2 regions of the Marinobacter sp. es.042 genome follow, and region 2 is predicted to be linked to the other one. Evidence: riboswitches for the same ligand, from Rfam matches in the RefSeq annotation. Region 2 holds a riboswitch; the other holds the start of a gene.
The links. Region 2 has a riboswitch for cobalamin ahead of CFB02_RS13770 (TonB-dependent receptor domain-containing protein). Riboswitches for the same ligand answer to the same signal wherever they lie in the genome.
Positions count from the first base shown of each region.

Region 1: linked by a shared signal. The riboswitch ahead of CFB02_RS15085 (ribonucleoside-diphosphate reductase subunit alpha) and the one ahead of CFB02_RS13770 (TonB-dependent receptor domain-containing protein) in region 2 are both predicted to bind cobalamin.

Region 1 is NZ_LT897781.1:3,246,015-3,253,411, forward strand. Features, by position in the region: gene fmdA (formamidase) at 1-1,124, shown strand, start outside; gene CFB02_RS15080 (FmdB family zinc ribbon protein) at 1,130-1,483, shown strand; cobalamin riboswitch at 1,610-1,818, shown strand; gene CFB02_RS15085 (ribonucleoside-diphosphate reductase subunit alpha) at 1,947-4,712, shown strand; gene CFB02_RS15090 (ribonucleotide-diphosphate reductase subunit beta) at 4,743-5,801, shown strand; gene CFB02_RS15095 (diguanylate cyclase) at 5,875-7,397, opposite strand, start outside.
Region 2 is NZ_LT897781.1:2,938,870-2,946,266, forward strand. Features, by position in the region: gene CFB02_RS13745 (1-phosphofructokinase family hexose kinase) at 1-387, shown strand, start outside; gene CFB02_RS13750 (DUF1269 domain-containing protein) at 670-1,179, shown strand; gene CFB02_RS13755 (ABC transporter ATP-binding protein) at 1,285-2,049, opposite strand; gene CFB02_RS13760 (FecCD family ABC transporter permease) at 2,049-3,023, opposite strand; gene CFB02_RS13765 (cobalamin-binding protein) at 3,010-3,894, opposite strand; gene CFB02_RS13770 (TonB-dependent receptor domain-containing protein) at 3,925-5,727, opposite strand; cobalamin riboswitch at 5,862-6,085, opposite strand; gene CFB02_RS13775 (putative nucleotidyltransferase substrate binding domain-containing protein) at 6,208-7,397, shown strand, end outside.

The DNA of each region.
Region 1 (7,397 bases), 310 kb from region 2:
GCGACGATTTCATCGTCGAGTGTTATGACTGGACCGGCGGCCAGATCAAGAACGACGACAGCGCCGACGACGTGCGCGATGTCGATCTCAGCCAGGTGCACTTCCTGTCGGGACCGATCGGGGTCGAGGGCGCTGAGCCGGGCGACCTGCTGGAAGTCGACATCCTCGACATCGGCACCTTCGAAGAGAGCCAGTGGGGCTTTAACGGGTTCTTCTCCAAGCAGAATGGCGGTGGCTTCCTGACCGAACACTTCCCCGAGGCCCAGAAATCAATCTGGGACTTCAACGGCATGTTCACCAAATCCCGCCACATTCCCAACGTGGAATTTGCCGGCCTGATTCACCCGGGCCTGATCGGCTGTCTGCCCTCCAAAGAATTGCTGGACACCTGGAACAAGCGTGAGGCCGGACTGGTCGCGACCGATCCGGAGCGGGTGCCGGAACTGGCAACACTGCCCAACGGTGAGACCGCCCATATGGGCCAGATGACCGGCGACGCGGCCAAAGCTGCCGGCGCCGAAGCCGCGCGTACCGTGCCGCCACGGGAACACGGTGGCAACTGTGACATCAAGGATCTGTCCCGTGGCTCCAAGGTGTATTTCCCGGTTTACGTGGACGGGGCCGGCCTCTCCGTAGGCGACCTTCATTTCAGCCAGGGCGACGGTGAAATCACCTTCTGTGGCGCCATCGAAATGGCCGGTTGGATTCACCTGCGGGTAAACCTGATCAAGGACGGCATGAAGAAGTACGGCATCAAGAATCCGGTGTTCAAGCCCAGCCCGATCAAGCCCCGTTACGACGACTATGTAATCTTCGAAGGCATCTCCGTAGACGAAGACGGCGGCCAGCATTACCTGGACGTGCATGTGGCTTATCGTCAGGCGTGTCTGAACGCCATCGAATACATGACCAAGTTCGGTTACACCGAGGCTCAGGCCTACGCGATTCTGGGTTGTGCGCCGGTGGAAGGCCACATCAGTGGCGTGGTGGATATCCCGAACGCCTGCGCCACGCTCTGGTTGCCGACGGGCATCTTCGACTTCGACATCAACCCCTCGGCTGATGGTCCGCAGAAGAAAGTCAGCGGGGGCATGGACGTACCGCTGTCGAAAGATAAGGAGTAATCGCCATGCCCGTGTATGACTACAAGTGCCGTGAACATGGCCTCTTTCACACACTGGCCACCATGGAGGATGCGGCCAAGCCGGCGCAATGCCCCACCTGCAAGGCCATGTCGCCGCGGGTGATCGTATTGCCATCCCACATTGCCGCCATGGACCCGGCCAAAAGGGCGGCCGAGGACCGGAACGAGCGGTCCCGGCATGAGCCGGTGTTTTCCACCGCAGACCGAAGGGCGAATGATAAGGAGCACAGTCGCGCCTGCGGCTGTGGCTCCCCGAAACCCGGCAAGTCCATGCTGTTCTACACCGCTGATGGGAAGAAGATGTTTCCCTCCATGCGGCCCTGGATGATCAGCCACTGATTGGCTGAGTTGAGACTGTCACGTGTTTGGCCCCCTCTCCGGGGCCTTTTTTATTGCTTCAGGTTGTCCCTTCCGAATATCGTGTATATAGTGTTTCTATCCTTGGTCAAATACCAGATGTAGTGATCAGTGCGTAACCAACTCGGTCAACGTGTGATCATCTCAGCCATTCTGGTATCGGGAATCCGGTGAGACTCCGGAACTGACGCGCAGCGGTATTGGGGAACAAGCGTGGCATCAAGACACTGGCGAAAGCCGGGAAGTCGCCACACGAGGCCGAATCGAACGATTCACGCCCCTGAGTCCGAAGACCTGCCAGGGATGAAGGAGCCTTACGGCTCCCAACTGCACCTTCGCGACCCAGGGTGAGCAGACCGGTTATGCCCAGCCATTCCCATGGTGAGGTGTGCCCCTGCGTACGCGATGGTGAAAGGAACTCAACGCGTATTCAGGAGAACATTGCATGTCTGCCTCAGCCCTGGTCGAACCCCGGCCAACCTCGCACACCGATACCGAATCCCTTCAGGTCATCAAGCGCAACGGCACGCTTGTCGGCTTCGACCCCTCGAAGATCAGCATCGCCGTAACCAAAGCCTTCCTCGCTGTTGAGGGCGACACCGCCGCCGGCTCCGCCCGTATCAACGACGCGGTACACCGGGTGACCGACCAGGTTATCCAGGCGATTGGCCGGCGCCTGAAGGCCGGCGGCAAGGTGCATATCGAAGACATCCAGGATCAGGTGGAACTGGCCTTGATGCGAGCCGAAGAACAGAAGGTGGCCCGCGCCTACGTTTTGTATCGGGAGGAGCATGCCCGCGAGCGCGCCCGCCATGCCCCGGTTGAGGCACACCCCCACCTGACGGTGAAAAAGACCAGTGGCGAGATTGCTCCGCTGGACCTGGGCTTGATGAAACTTCAGGTGGAGCAGGCCGCCACAGGTCTGGAGGGCATTGATGGCGATTCCCTGGTGGACGATGCCCTCACCAACCTGTACGACGGCATCGCCGAGGAAGACGTGCTGTCGGCCTTGATCATGACAGCCCGAAGCCGGATCGAAAGGGAACCGGATTACAGCGCCGTCACCGCCCGTCTACTGCTGGAACAGCTGCGTTTGGAGAATGCCGCTGCTCTGGGCCTGCCCATCAGTCTGCCGTTGGCTGAGATTTATCCACAGGCCCTGAGTGCCTTTATCGAGGCGGGAATCCGGTACGAACTGCTGGATGACGCTCTGGCCGCCTTTGATCTGGAGCGCCTCGGCGCTGCCCTGAAGCCGGAGCGGGACCTGCAATTCGGCTTCCTGGGCCTGCAAACCCTGTACGATCGTTACTTCCTGCACTGGAACAAAAGCCGCCTGGAATTGCCCCAGGTATTCTTAATGCGCGTCGCCATGGGCCTGGCCCTGCGCGAAGACGATCCGAATGCCCGGGCCATTGAGTTCTACAACCTGTTGTCGTCGTTTGACTACATGGCGTCCACACCCACGCTGTTCAACAGCGGTACCCGCCATTCTCAGCTGTCGTCCTGTTATCTGACGACGGTAGGCGACGATCTTGAAGACATCTATGGCGCCATCCGCGATAACGCCATGCTTTCGAAATGGGCTGGCGGTCTGGGTAACGACTGGACGCCAGTCCGTGCGCTGGGCTCCCACATCAAGGGTACCAACGGCCAGAGCCAGGGCGTGGTGCCCTTCCTGAAAGTAGTCAACGACACCGCCGTGGCGGTCAACCAGGGTGGCAAGCGTAAAGGCGCAGTGTGTGCCTACCTGGAAAGCTGGCACCTGGACATTGAAGAGTTCCTGGAACTGCGCAAGAACACCGGTGACGAACGTCGCCGCACCCACGATATGAACACCGCCAATTGGGTGCCCGACCTGCTGATCGAGCGCATGCGCGAAGATCGGGACTGGACGCTGTTCTCTCCCAGCGATGCGCCGGATCTGCACGACCTGTATGGCAACGCCTTCCGTGAACGCTACGAGCATTACGAAGCCCTGGCAGAGCAGGGCAAAATCAAACTGTTCAAGAAAATCCCGGCCAAGCAACTCTGGCGCAAGATGCTCACCGTGTTGTTCGAAACCGGGCACCCCTGGATCACCTTCAAGGACCCGTGTAACCTGCGCTCCCCCCAACAGCACCGCGGTGTGGTGCACAGCTCCAACCTGTGCACGGAAATAACCCTGAACACCAGCGCGGACGAAATTGCCGTATGCAACCTCGGTTCCGTGAACCTGGCGGCCCACATTGCCAACGGTGAGCTGGACGTGCAGCGCCTGGAACAGACGGTAAACACCGCCGTGCGCATGCTCGATAACGTTATCGACATTAACTACTACGCCGTGCCCCAGGCCCGCAACTCCAACTTCAAGCATCGACCGGTTGGTCTTGGCCTCATGGGTTTCCAGGACGCGCTCTATCAACTGGGCCTGCCGTATTCCAGCCCGGAAGCGGTGGACTTTGCCGACGTTGCCATGGAGCAGCTCAGCTACTTCGCCATCCGTGCCTCCGCCACCTTGGCGGGTGAGCGAGGTGCCTACGAAAGCTATGAGGGCTCTCTTTGGCAGCAGGGCATCCTGCCGATTGACTCCATCAACCTGCTGAAGGAAAACCGCAGGGAAGGGGATCTGTCTGTAAACACCAGCGCCCGGCTGGACTGGTCGCCAATACGCGAACTGATCGCGAAAAACGGCATGCGTAACAGCAACGTCATGGCGATTGCTCCTACTGCCACAATTTCCAACATCGTCGGCGTGTCCCAGTCCATTGAGCCTGCGTACCAGAACCTGTTTGTGAAATCGAACCTCTCCGGCGAGTTCACCGTGGTCAATCCATCCCTCGTTCGTGACCTCAAGGCCGAAGGTCTGTGGGACAACGTGATGGTGAATGACCTCAAATACTTTGACGGTAGCGTGCAGCAGATCGACCGTATCCCGGCGGTACTCAAAGCCCGTTACGCCACCGCCTTCGAGATCGATGCGAGATGGCTGGTGGAGGCCGCCGCCCGTCGCCAGAAATGGCTCGACCAGGCCCAGAGCCTCAACCTGTATATGGCTGAGCCCAGCGGCAAAAAGCTGGATGCGCTGTACCAGCTGGCCTGGGAACGTGGCCTGAAAACCACCTATTACCTGCGGTCCCTGGGCGCCACCGGTGCCGAAAAAACGGCCCCGGTCGCAGCGCCGCAGCCCCAGGTATGCAGCATCGACGACCCCGACTGCGAAGCCTGTCAGTAACTGCTCACTTAACGATTGCGAGGCACAACCATGCTTGATTGGGACGACGAACCAAAAACTGAAGCCAAAGTGGCGAATCCCGGCGCCCCGGCGCCGGTCAATGTTGACGACAAACGCGTCATCAACGGCGAAACCGACATCAACCAGCTGGCGCCATTCAAGTACCCCTGGGCCTGGGAGTATTTCATGAACGCCAACAAAAACCACTGGACCCCCCTGGACGTGAACATGGCCCAGGACGTTCACGACTACCACCACCGGCTGACCGCGCCGGAAAAACATGTGTACGAGAACGTATTGGCCTACCTCACCACTTCCGACATCCTCGCCATGCGCAACATCGGCCTGGCGGTGATGGAGAAGATGAGCGCACCGGAACTGCAGATTTACCAGGCCCGCCAGGTATACGAGGAAGCCATGCACACCTGGGCCTACCAGCACTGCATCGAAACCCTCAACTTGGACCAGAGCGAGATCTACAACCGTTACCGCGTGGTGCCCGCCATCAACGGCAAGATCCAGATCGCCAATCGCCGGCTGGATGCGGCCATGCGCCCGGACATGAATCTTCGCAACAAAGACGACCTGCAGGAATTCATCATGTCCTACCTGTTTTTCGCGGCGGTGTTCGAAGGCACCTGGTTCTACAACGGCTTCAGCCCCATCTTCGCCCTCCAGCGCCGGGGCCTGATGCGCGGCACCGGCGAGCAGCTGCAATACATCCTGCGGGACGAGGCCATGCACTTCTCATTCGGCCTGAAAGTGGTCAACCAGATCGTGGAAGAGGAGAACATTACCTTTGATCCGAAGGCCGTGCGTGAGATGTGGGACGAATCCGAAGCCGCCGAGAAGGCCTATGCGGACTTCATCCTGCAGGACCCGATACTCGGCTACTCCGCCGAGTACCACAGCGAACAGTTCCGCTTCGTGGCCAATCGCCGTGCCAGAACGGTAGGTCTTGAAGAGCCGTTCCCCGGAGCAAAGAACGTCTCGCCCTGGCTGGATGAGCAGGCCACCCTGCGCAAGGAAAAGAACTTCTTTGAAACGCGGGTGATTGAATACCAGACGGGCGCGCAGCTGGAGTGGTAGGCCCGTCCGAGTGGCCGGAATTACAGTCACAGCTGAACACTCTGATCAAAAGTTACCGATAACATGGAGTGTTTTAGCTGATCTTTTCAGTAGACGGTAAATCCTTCTCTGGCTCGTCCGATGTACTGCCGATGCAGACCTGGTTCCGGCCCAGGACCTTGGCCTGGTAGAGATTGTGGTCGGCCGTTGCAATCGCATGGTCCAGTGAGACATGTTCAGAATGGGGACTGGCGACACCGACGCTGATAGTGCATCGGATCATTTTGCCCCGATCAGTGGTGACCAGCTGTTCAATATTATGGCGGAAACGCTCGGCCACCTTGTGGGCTTCCGCCTGGTCGGTTTCCGGCAGCAAAAGAGTGAATTCCTCGCCACCCCAACGGGCCAGGAGGTCGCCCTTGCGACGGGAGCGATCAAGCTCACCGGCTATGGCCTTCAATACCCTGTCACCAGCAGCATGGCCATATTGATCATTGATGTTCTTGAAATGGTCAATATCGATCACAACCACGCAGATGTTCCTGTTCTTGCGCGAGACCAGACTCCAGAGTGATTCGGCGACGGGCAGAAAGCCGCGCCGATTGTTCAGGCCGGTCAGCGGATCAATCCGTGCGTTTCGCTCCGCGGTCATCCGGGCCTGTTCGTTTCGTCGAACCAGATCGGCCAGGGCCAGCGCCAACAGCATGGCATCCAACACCATGCCGATGTCCACGGCGTAGTAACCAGGCTGGGTGTAAGGAATAACGCCGGATACCGTCAGGGCAGAAATCGAAGCGCCGACAACAGAGGCCAGTGTGCCCAGCAGGAAATAGCGGGCGGCCTGATTGCCGCTCAGCCAGCTCGACACGCCCATGTAGAGCATCAGTGCACTGAACACCGGTACAACCAGGAATGCCAGACGCAGCGCCGCGCCCTGCTCGTTCAAGGCAATGCAGGTCGTAACGAGCGCGAAATAGGCTCCTAAAAGGATCTGGATGGCTCTGTGGAGTCGCGGCTGGTGGCGCTTGGTATCCAGGAAATTCGTCGCAAACGCCAGGCCAGCGCTTGCGAAACACAGCATCAGCAGGGGCGGGGCCCACTGTTGCCAACCCACCGCGTTGGGCCAGAGCAGAGCCATCCCGATGCCGCTGTAGGATGCCGTCATGGCAAGATAACTGCCCATGTAGAGCGAGTAGAACAGATAACGCCGCTGCCGAAGCCCGGCGAACAGCATCAGGTTATAGGCCGATAGCGCAAACATGGCGCCGTAGACGAAGCTGTAGAACGCCGTCTCGGACTGTTCTCGGCCATGGCTGGTGGTCAGGCTGGAAAAATACAGGGGCACCAGCATGGGGTCGGCTGTCTCAATCCGCAGCAACAGGCGTGTCTTGCCGGGCGGAAACGGGTAATCGGCACTGGGTATGCGTTTGGCGAGTGAGCGTTCATCCAGCGGAATCTGATCACCGCTGACAAAGTGCTCTGGCGGCCGGTCGTCTGGCAGTAGAAAGAAGTCAACGCGCTCCAGCCAGCCTGTTCTGACGGACACGCGCCGCAAAATGGGATCATCGGTAGGATTGAGGACATCCGCCACCAGCCAGATCGCACCGGAATTGATGC
Region 2 (7,397 bases):
CCCAACCGCTACGAGCTGGAAACCCTGGTCGGGCAGTCGTTGCAAAACCAGCGGGATATCATTCGGGAAGCACGCCTGTTGCAGGCGCGGGGCGTCCACTGGGTCTGCGTCTCCCTCGGAGCCGAGGGGGCGTTACTGGTAACGCCCTCTCGGGTCCTGAAGGCAGAAGTCCCTTCGGTGCCAGTAATCTCCACCGTTGGGGCCGGTGACTCCATGGTGGCCGGCATGGTCGCCCTCCTGGCACAGGGCGCGTCGGATCAGGATGCGTTACGCGAAGGCATGGCCTGCAGTGCGGCGACGGTCATGCAGCCGGGAACCGAGCTGTTCGAAAAGAAAACGGTCGACCGGCTGCGTGGAGAGGTCCGGGTGGCACCGCTTCCGCTATGACGGACCTTATTACTTGCATGGGCCGGTTCAGAAGGCCCGGTCAGCCGTAAACATACGACCTGAAAACGGTTCTCACTTTCATCATCCTTCTAAGTCCCGGATTGAAGTTGCGCTTTTTCGAAACTGTTCTTGAATTCTGGAGAGCAACCTTGGCTGCTCGTGGCACTTCCTCCTATGCTCTTATCATAGGCCGGGAGCGCCCATTAGAGCGGCAAATGTCGAGTTCTATGGTTAAACCGGTTCATTGGTACTGCCAAAAAAACAAATCGGAAGGAGCCAAACATGCGCCGTTTATATTTTCTGATGCCAGACACCGCGACAACTCATGGGCTTGTGGAAGAACTGTTGCTCTCACACGTGGAGGAGCACCACATTCATGTTGTAGCCAAAGAAGGCACTCCGATGGAAGAACTTCCAGAAGCCAACGTGATGCAAAAGAGTGATTTTGTGCCGGCAATTGAGAAAGGCCTTACCCTGGGCGCCGCTACCGGCCTGATGTGTGGATTGGTAGCAATGGCGCTGCCAGCCACTGGTTTAATCATTGGTGGCGGCGCCGTGTTATTTATCACTGCCGCCGGTGCCGGTGTTGGTGGCCTGATGTCGAGTATGGTGGGCGTGGGGCTTCCAAATTCACGGCTGGAAAGATTCGACAAGCAGATCCAGGCAGGCGAAGTCCTGGTGCTGGTCGATGTCAAACGCAGCCGGGTTCACGAAACCGAGGCGTTGGTCAAAAAACATCATCCTGAAGCGGATATCCAAGGCACCGAGCCACTGACACCGCCTTTCCCCTGAAGCTAGGATATCAATCTCCGGCGCTTCCGTAATGGTCCACACAGGAAGAGGCGTTTATTACGTTTTTGTGCACTTGCGAAAGATAAAAAAGAGACCGTTGCCTGATTAGCCCGGCACAAACACCGGAAAACCATCCAGTTCGGCAGATAGCAAACGCTGGCCAAACAGGCTCTCAAGCGCCGAGGTCACCAGCATGTCGCGGGCCGGTCCCCAGCAGGCCTGGCCGTCGGGGTACAGAAGGAGGATCTGGTCGCACCATCGGGCGGCCAGGTTCAGGTCATGGAGGCACATGAAGATTGCGCGGTCCGCGACGGCCTGTTGGCGCAGCAGTTTCATAACGCCGGTCTGGTGCTGTAAATCCAGGTGATTGGTCGGCTCGTCGAGGAGCCAGATTTCCGGGCTTTGGGTCATGAGGGTGGCAATGGCTACCCGCTGGCGTTCGCCGCCGGAGAGGGTGTTTACCAGGCGATCTTTCAGGTGGATCACGTCCAGTTCTACTAGAGCCCTTTCCGCAATCGCGAGATCACCGCCACTCTCCATCTGCCACGGCGATAACCAGGGATGGCGGCCGATCAGGGCGGTTTCCAGTGCCGTTGCCGGGAATCCATCCTGCCGGTCCTGAAATACCAGGCCCATGCGTTGCGAGACGGTCTTGCGGCGGATGTCGTCTAATGGCGTTCCATCAAGCAGCAGCTTTCCGCTTCTGGGCTCCCGCAATCCTGCGAGGGTATGGAGCAAGGTGGTTTTACCCACACCGTTAGGGCCCAGCACGCCCCAGACCTGGCCCGGTTCGATGGCCAGATTCAGGGGAACGCCTGAGCTGCGGCCCGGAATGTCGATAATCAGCGCTTCGGTTGCCAGGCGTGTCATCATCGACTCCGATACAGCAGGTACAGGAAGGTCGGGACGCCGATCAGCGCGGTGATCACCCCAACCGGCAACTGCTCCGGCGCAATCACCACACGCGCCAGGGTATCCGCCAGCACCAGCAGCGTACCGCCCGCCAGTGCGCAGGCCGGCAGAATCAGGCGCTGGTCGTTGCCCAGCACCAGCCGCAACATGTGCGGTACCACCAGGCCAACGAAACCAACCGAACCGGCCATGGTGACGGCGGCTGCGGTCAGCAGGCTGGCCATCAGGTAGATCGACCATTCCAGTGGCCGCACCGAAACGCCCAGCGCCGCCGCCTGCAGGGAACCCCGGGCCAGCACGTTCAGGGCCCGGCCCAGAGGAAACACCATCAGGCATACGAGCACAAGAATGATCAGTCCCGGCCACGGAGTGGCGGCGTGGGAGAGATCGCCCATCAACCAATACAGCATGCCCGGCAATCGGCTGGCCGGGGTCATCGAGAGGATCAGGGTAATGATGGCGCCCCAGCCGGCGGCGACCACCACACCGGTAAGCAACAGCCGCGATGGGGTCCAGCTGCCACTGCCGTGAGCCAGACCAAACACCAGCAGGGTGGCTAGCATGGCACCTGCAAACGCAGAGCCGGATACCAGAAAACCGGCAGCGCCGGCCAGCATGGCCAATAACGCACCCACTGCTGCGCCACCAGAAAGCCCCAACACATAAGGATCGGCCAGGGGATTTCGCAACAATACCTGCATCAGTGCCCCGGCCACGGCCAGCAGTCCGCCAGTTCCGAACGCGCTCAGGGTGCGAGGCAGGCGCAGCTCCAGAATCAGCGTTTGCTGCAGTTCGCTGCCACTGCCGGTGATAACCCTCAGAGTGTCACCAAAACCGATGGACGTACTGCCAATGCTGACGGAGAGCAGTGCCGCCAGAAAGCCCGCCAGCAGCAGAATCAGGAGGGGCTTGGAAGGGCTAGAGATTGGCACGGGCCTGCTCCAGGGTCTGGCACAGGTGCCTGGCGCCGTCCGCCATACGAAGCGTCGGGCGTGCCAGCAGATCGGGCGGTTCGAGGAAGAGGTTGCCGGCGGCTATCGCGGCGAGGCCCGGAAACTCACGCCAAGCCTCCAGCCACTGTCTGTCGTCAGACGATCCGGCGGTAATAATGGCTTCGGGGTTGGCTTCGAGAACCGCCTCCCGACTGATCCGGGGCACCAGCCGTGGCAGCTCGCCAAACACATTCACGCCGCCACACAAGGTTATGGCTTTGCTGATCAGCTCTTCCCGGTTCACGGTCATCAGTGGCTGCTCCCATATCTGGTAGAACACCCTAACCGGTCTGACATCGGCATACTGAGCTTCAAGCGCGGCCATATCTGCGCGAAACGCTTCGGCCCGCTCATTGCCCAGATCCGGTAATCCTGTCAGCAACGCCAGATCCGATACCGCCGCGGCAATGTCGTCAAACGTACGCGGAGCAAGCCAGAAAACGTGAATGCCAAGATCTGACAGGCGTTCCAGCTGGGTGCGGGAATTGCCATCCACCCAGGCCACCACCAGGTCCGGCGCCAGCGAGACAATGGCTTCCAGGTCCAAGCGATTGCTGTCGCCCACCTGCGGCAAGTCCGCAGCTTCTGCGGGATAATCGCTCCAGGCACTCACGGCAACGACCCTGTCACGGGCCCCTGCGGAGAACAGCAGCTCGGTGGCACCCGGCGACAGGGAAACAACGCGTTGCGCGGGCTCGGCCAGACATACACGCTGGTCCAGCGCGTCGCTTACACAGGGCCCCTCCGCCTGAACCAGCGACGGCACAAGCAGAGACAACACACACAATGCAGCGAGCCCGGGGTGCCTCATGGACGGAGTGAGCCTCTCAGATCGGTGAATTTACTGTTGGAAATCATAGCGCACCGAGGCCATGAAGGTTCGGCCGGCGGCGATGAAATCGGTATTGTCGAAACGTTTTGCGGTGGCGTATTCATTATCCAATACGTTATCCACGGTAACCGATGCCCGCCAGCCCGGCGCCAGAATTTTGCTCGCTCTAAGGTCCCAGACACCGAACCCGGGAACGCGCTCGCGACCGATCCCGAACAGATCCTCGTACCGGTGACTCTCAGCTCGGAATGTGGTCCCTACGCTCCAGGTATTGATTTCTTTGTCCAGGTCCAGGCGAATGGAGCGCTCAGCCCGTCGTGCCAGTTGTTGTCCGGCTTCCTTGTCTTCGAAGTCCCCAACGGAGGCCACCGCTTTCAGATACCAGCCGTCCTGCTCCCAGCCTGTGCTCAGCTCAACGCCCCGAAGACGGGCTTCAGGAACACTTGTTGCCTGGTTCTGAGTTGGCAGGGAAAGGTCTTCAACGTCGCTCTGGTAAACAGCCAGATCCCAGAACCAGTTGATGTAACTGCCTTCAATGCCGGATTCGTAGCTAATCGCTTCCTCGGGCTCAAGATCGGGATTGCCAAAGCCCGGAAAGTACAGATCGTTGAAGGAGGGCGCCTTGAAAGAGGTACCAGCACTGGCGCGAACTCGATGATGTGCGTCCAGCTTGTACCCAACGGCAGCGCCCCAGGTCTCTTCCGTGCCGTAGGCCTCGTTATCATCACTGCGCAGGCTGAGGTGGACATCGGAGCGGCCGAAATTCAGCAGCGCCTGACCAAAGTAGGCCTCGTTTGAGCGGCTGCTCTCCTCATAGGCGGTCGTGCTTTCGACCTTATCCACCAGATATTCGGCACCAAGCACGAATTCATGGGTGCCGGCGGTCAGCCAGTTCTCGATCCTCGAGCTACGGGTACGGGTGTTGAATATCCCCGAAAAAGCACTGAAGTCCTCCAGTTCATCCCGCGAATCTGCCAAATGGAGGGAGGCTCGCCAGTTGGCGGTAATCGGAACTTCAAGATTTGCGCCCGCGGTCTGGAAGCGAAAATCTTCCTCGCCACCCTCATATTCGGTATGCCCCTTGGCGCTAAGGAAACTGAACCCCGCCGTTACGCCGTTATCGAAGGTATGGCTTGCACTGGCAACCCCGGAAGTGTTGTCGTAGCCCTTGTCTTCCCCGCCTTCGATGACAGGCGCTCCATCAGTACGGAAGTAATTGGCGCCAATCGTGACACGGGTCTGGTCAGTCACCGAAGAGAAGCCACCGCCATACTGCTGGCTGTCAAAATTCCCGGCGCCAGCCTCTACCCAGCCACGATTTCCCTGGGCTCTGGGCAGCGTGAACGCCTGGATCACACCACCGACGGCGTCGGCGCCGTAAAGACTGCTACGACTACCGCGAACAATCTCTACCCGGTTCACCAGTTGCGGAGGCAGGAATTGCCAGGCCGGGCCGCCAACCGTCGCCGAGCGGATTCTCACGCCATCGACCAGAAGCACCGTCGCATCCGAGGCGTGACCGCGCATGAACACACCTGTCTGCTTGCCGAAAGAACCGTTCTGGGAAACGGTCACCCCCGGCTGGGACTCGATAAGTTCTCGAAATTCTGCGGGTTGCTGTCGCCGAATGTCCTCTTCGTTTACTACGGTAACCGAAGACAGACTCTCACCAACGGTCTTCGGCCCCAGTGTCGCGGTAACCACGATCGGATCCAGGGCATCGGTTTCCGGGGCAGACTGGGCCGAAACGGCCAGGGGCAGGGCAGCCAGGGAAAGGCCGGCCAGTAGAACAGGGCTTTGAATTCTGAACATGAAGCTTGCTCCGCACTCCGCGCGCACCCGCACGGGAATCTGGGTTTTGTTGCGGAACAGGGAATGAGGGCAGGCGGTAGACAGGTGTCAGGAGAGCGGAACCGGCATATCACCCACCCAGGTTGCCCACCGCAACATCGGGTGTTTTTCCAGGCCGGTCTCCGGGCTGGCAGGCGGAACCCTGGGTTCCCGGGCAATCACCTTCCCATGTCGTGGCGACACAGTGGCGCACAGATTGCCGTTGTCCTGCTTACCGTTGCGGGGGCAGCATCGGCCTTGCACTGGCATTACCAGGCTCACCGATTTCCCGTTTCACCCGTCGCGCTTTGCGACGGACACCTGAAAAAAGTGTGGCAAGGCTAGCAACACCCGGGTAAGCGGTCAATGAAATCCATCAAAGGTCGACATGGCCGCAGACCTCTGCCACTGCTATATTCCATGACTGACAATCACTTATTCTTCGCCAGAACAGGGAGTTTTATGCAGGCCGAGCTGGTCGACATCCGCAATCACATGGCTCAATACCCGCCGTTTGACGAGATGGCCGAGGAGCTGCTCGACAGAGTGGTTGGCGACATCGAGATTGTGTACTTCAAGGCCGGGAGCCAGATCCTCGAACTGGGTGACCCGAGCAGTTGGCTGTATTACGTGCGCAGTGGCGCCGTCGAGATCTATCGGCGCACCGGGGAGCTGTACAACCGCATCAGCGAGGGCGAAGTCTTCGGCCAGTTTGGCCTGCTGATGAACAGGAAGGTACGCTTCCCAGCCAAAGCTCTGGAAGACGTCCTGCTTTACAAGATTCCTTACGATACGTTCCAGTACCTCTGGGAAAATGACGACAACTTCGCCGATTTCGTTGAAATTGAAGACCGAAGCCGCCTGCGATCCGCCGTTTCCCGTCGCGAAAAGTCCAACCAGCTGATGACATCCAAGGTTACCCGGTTGATTGCCCGGGAGCCGGTATCAGCGCCCCACACCGTTCGCCTGCAGGAAGCGGCGCGGATCATGACCGAAAACGGCGTCTCCGCACTGCTGCTGATGGACGAGGAAGGTGAAAAGCCCCTGCTTAAGGGCATCATTACCGACCGGGACCTGCGCACCCGGGCCCTTAGCGAAGCCCTGGCCTCGGAAACCCCGATCAGCGAGATCATGTCGGAGGATCTGATCACCATCCGCTCGAACATGTTCATATTCGAGGCCATGCTCACCATGCTGCACAACAATGTGCACCATCTTCCGGTGATGGATCGGGATGAGGTTCGCGGCGTGATTGCGCTGTCTGACATCGTAAAGTACGAGAGTCAGAGCAGCCTATACCTGGTCAGCAACATCTACCATCAGCAGGATGTAAAAGGGCTGAAGAAGATCAGCCTGGATGTGCGGGACAGCTTTGTTCGTATGGTGAACGAAGATGCCAACTCCCACATGATTGGCAGTGCCATGGCCGGTATCGGGCGCAGCTTTACACAGCGCCTGCTGACACTGGGCGAAGAGAAACTCGGCCCCCCACCCGTGCCCTTCTGCTTCATGGCCCTCGGCTCCATGGCGCGGGACGAGCAACTGGTGGTCACGGACCAGGATAACGCCATGATCCTGGACGACAGCTTTGTGCCCGAAGAACACGACGAATACTTCCTGGCGCTGGCGAAATTTGTCAGCGATGGCCTTGC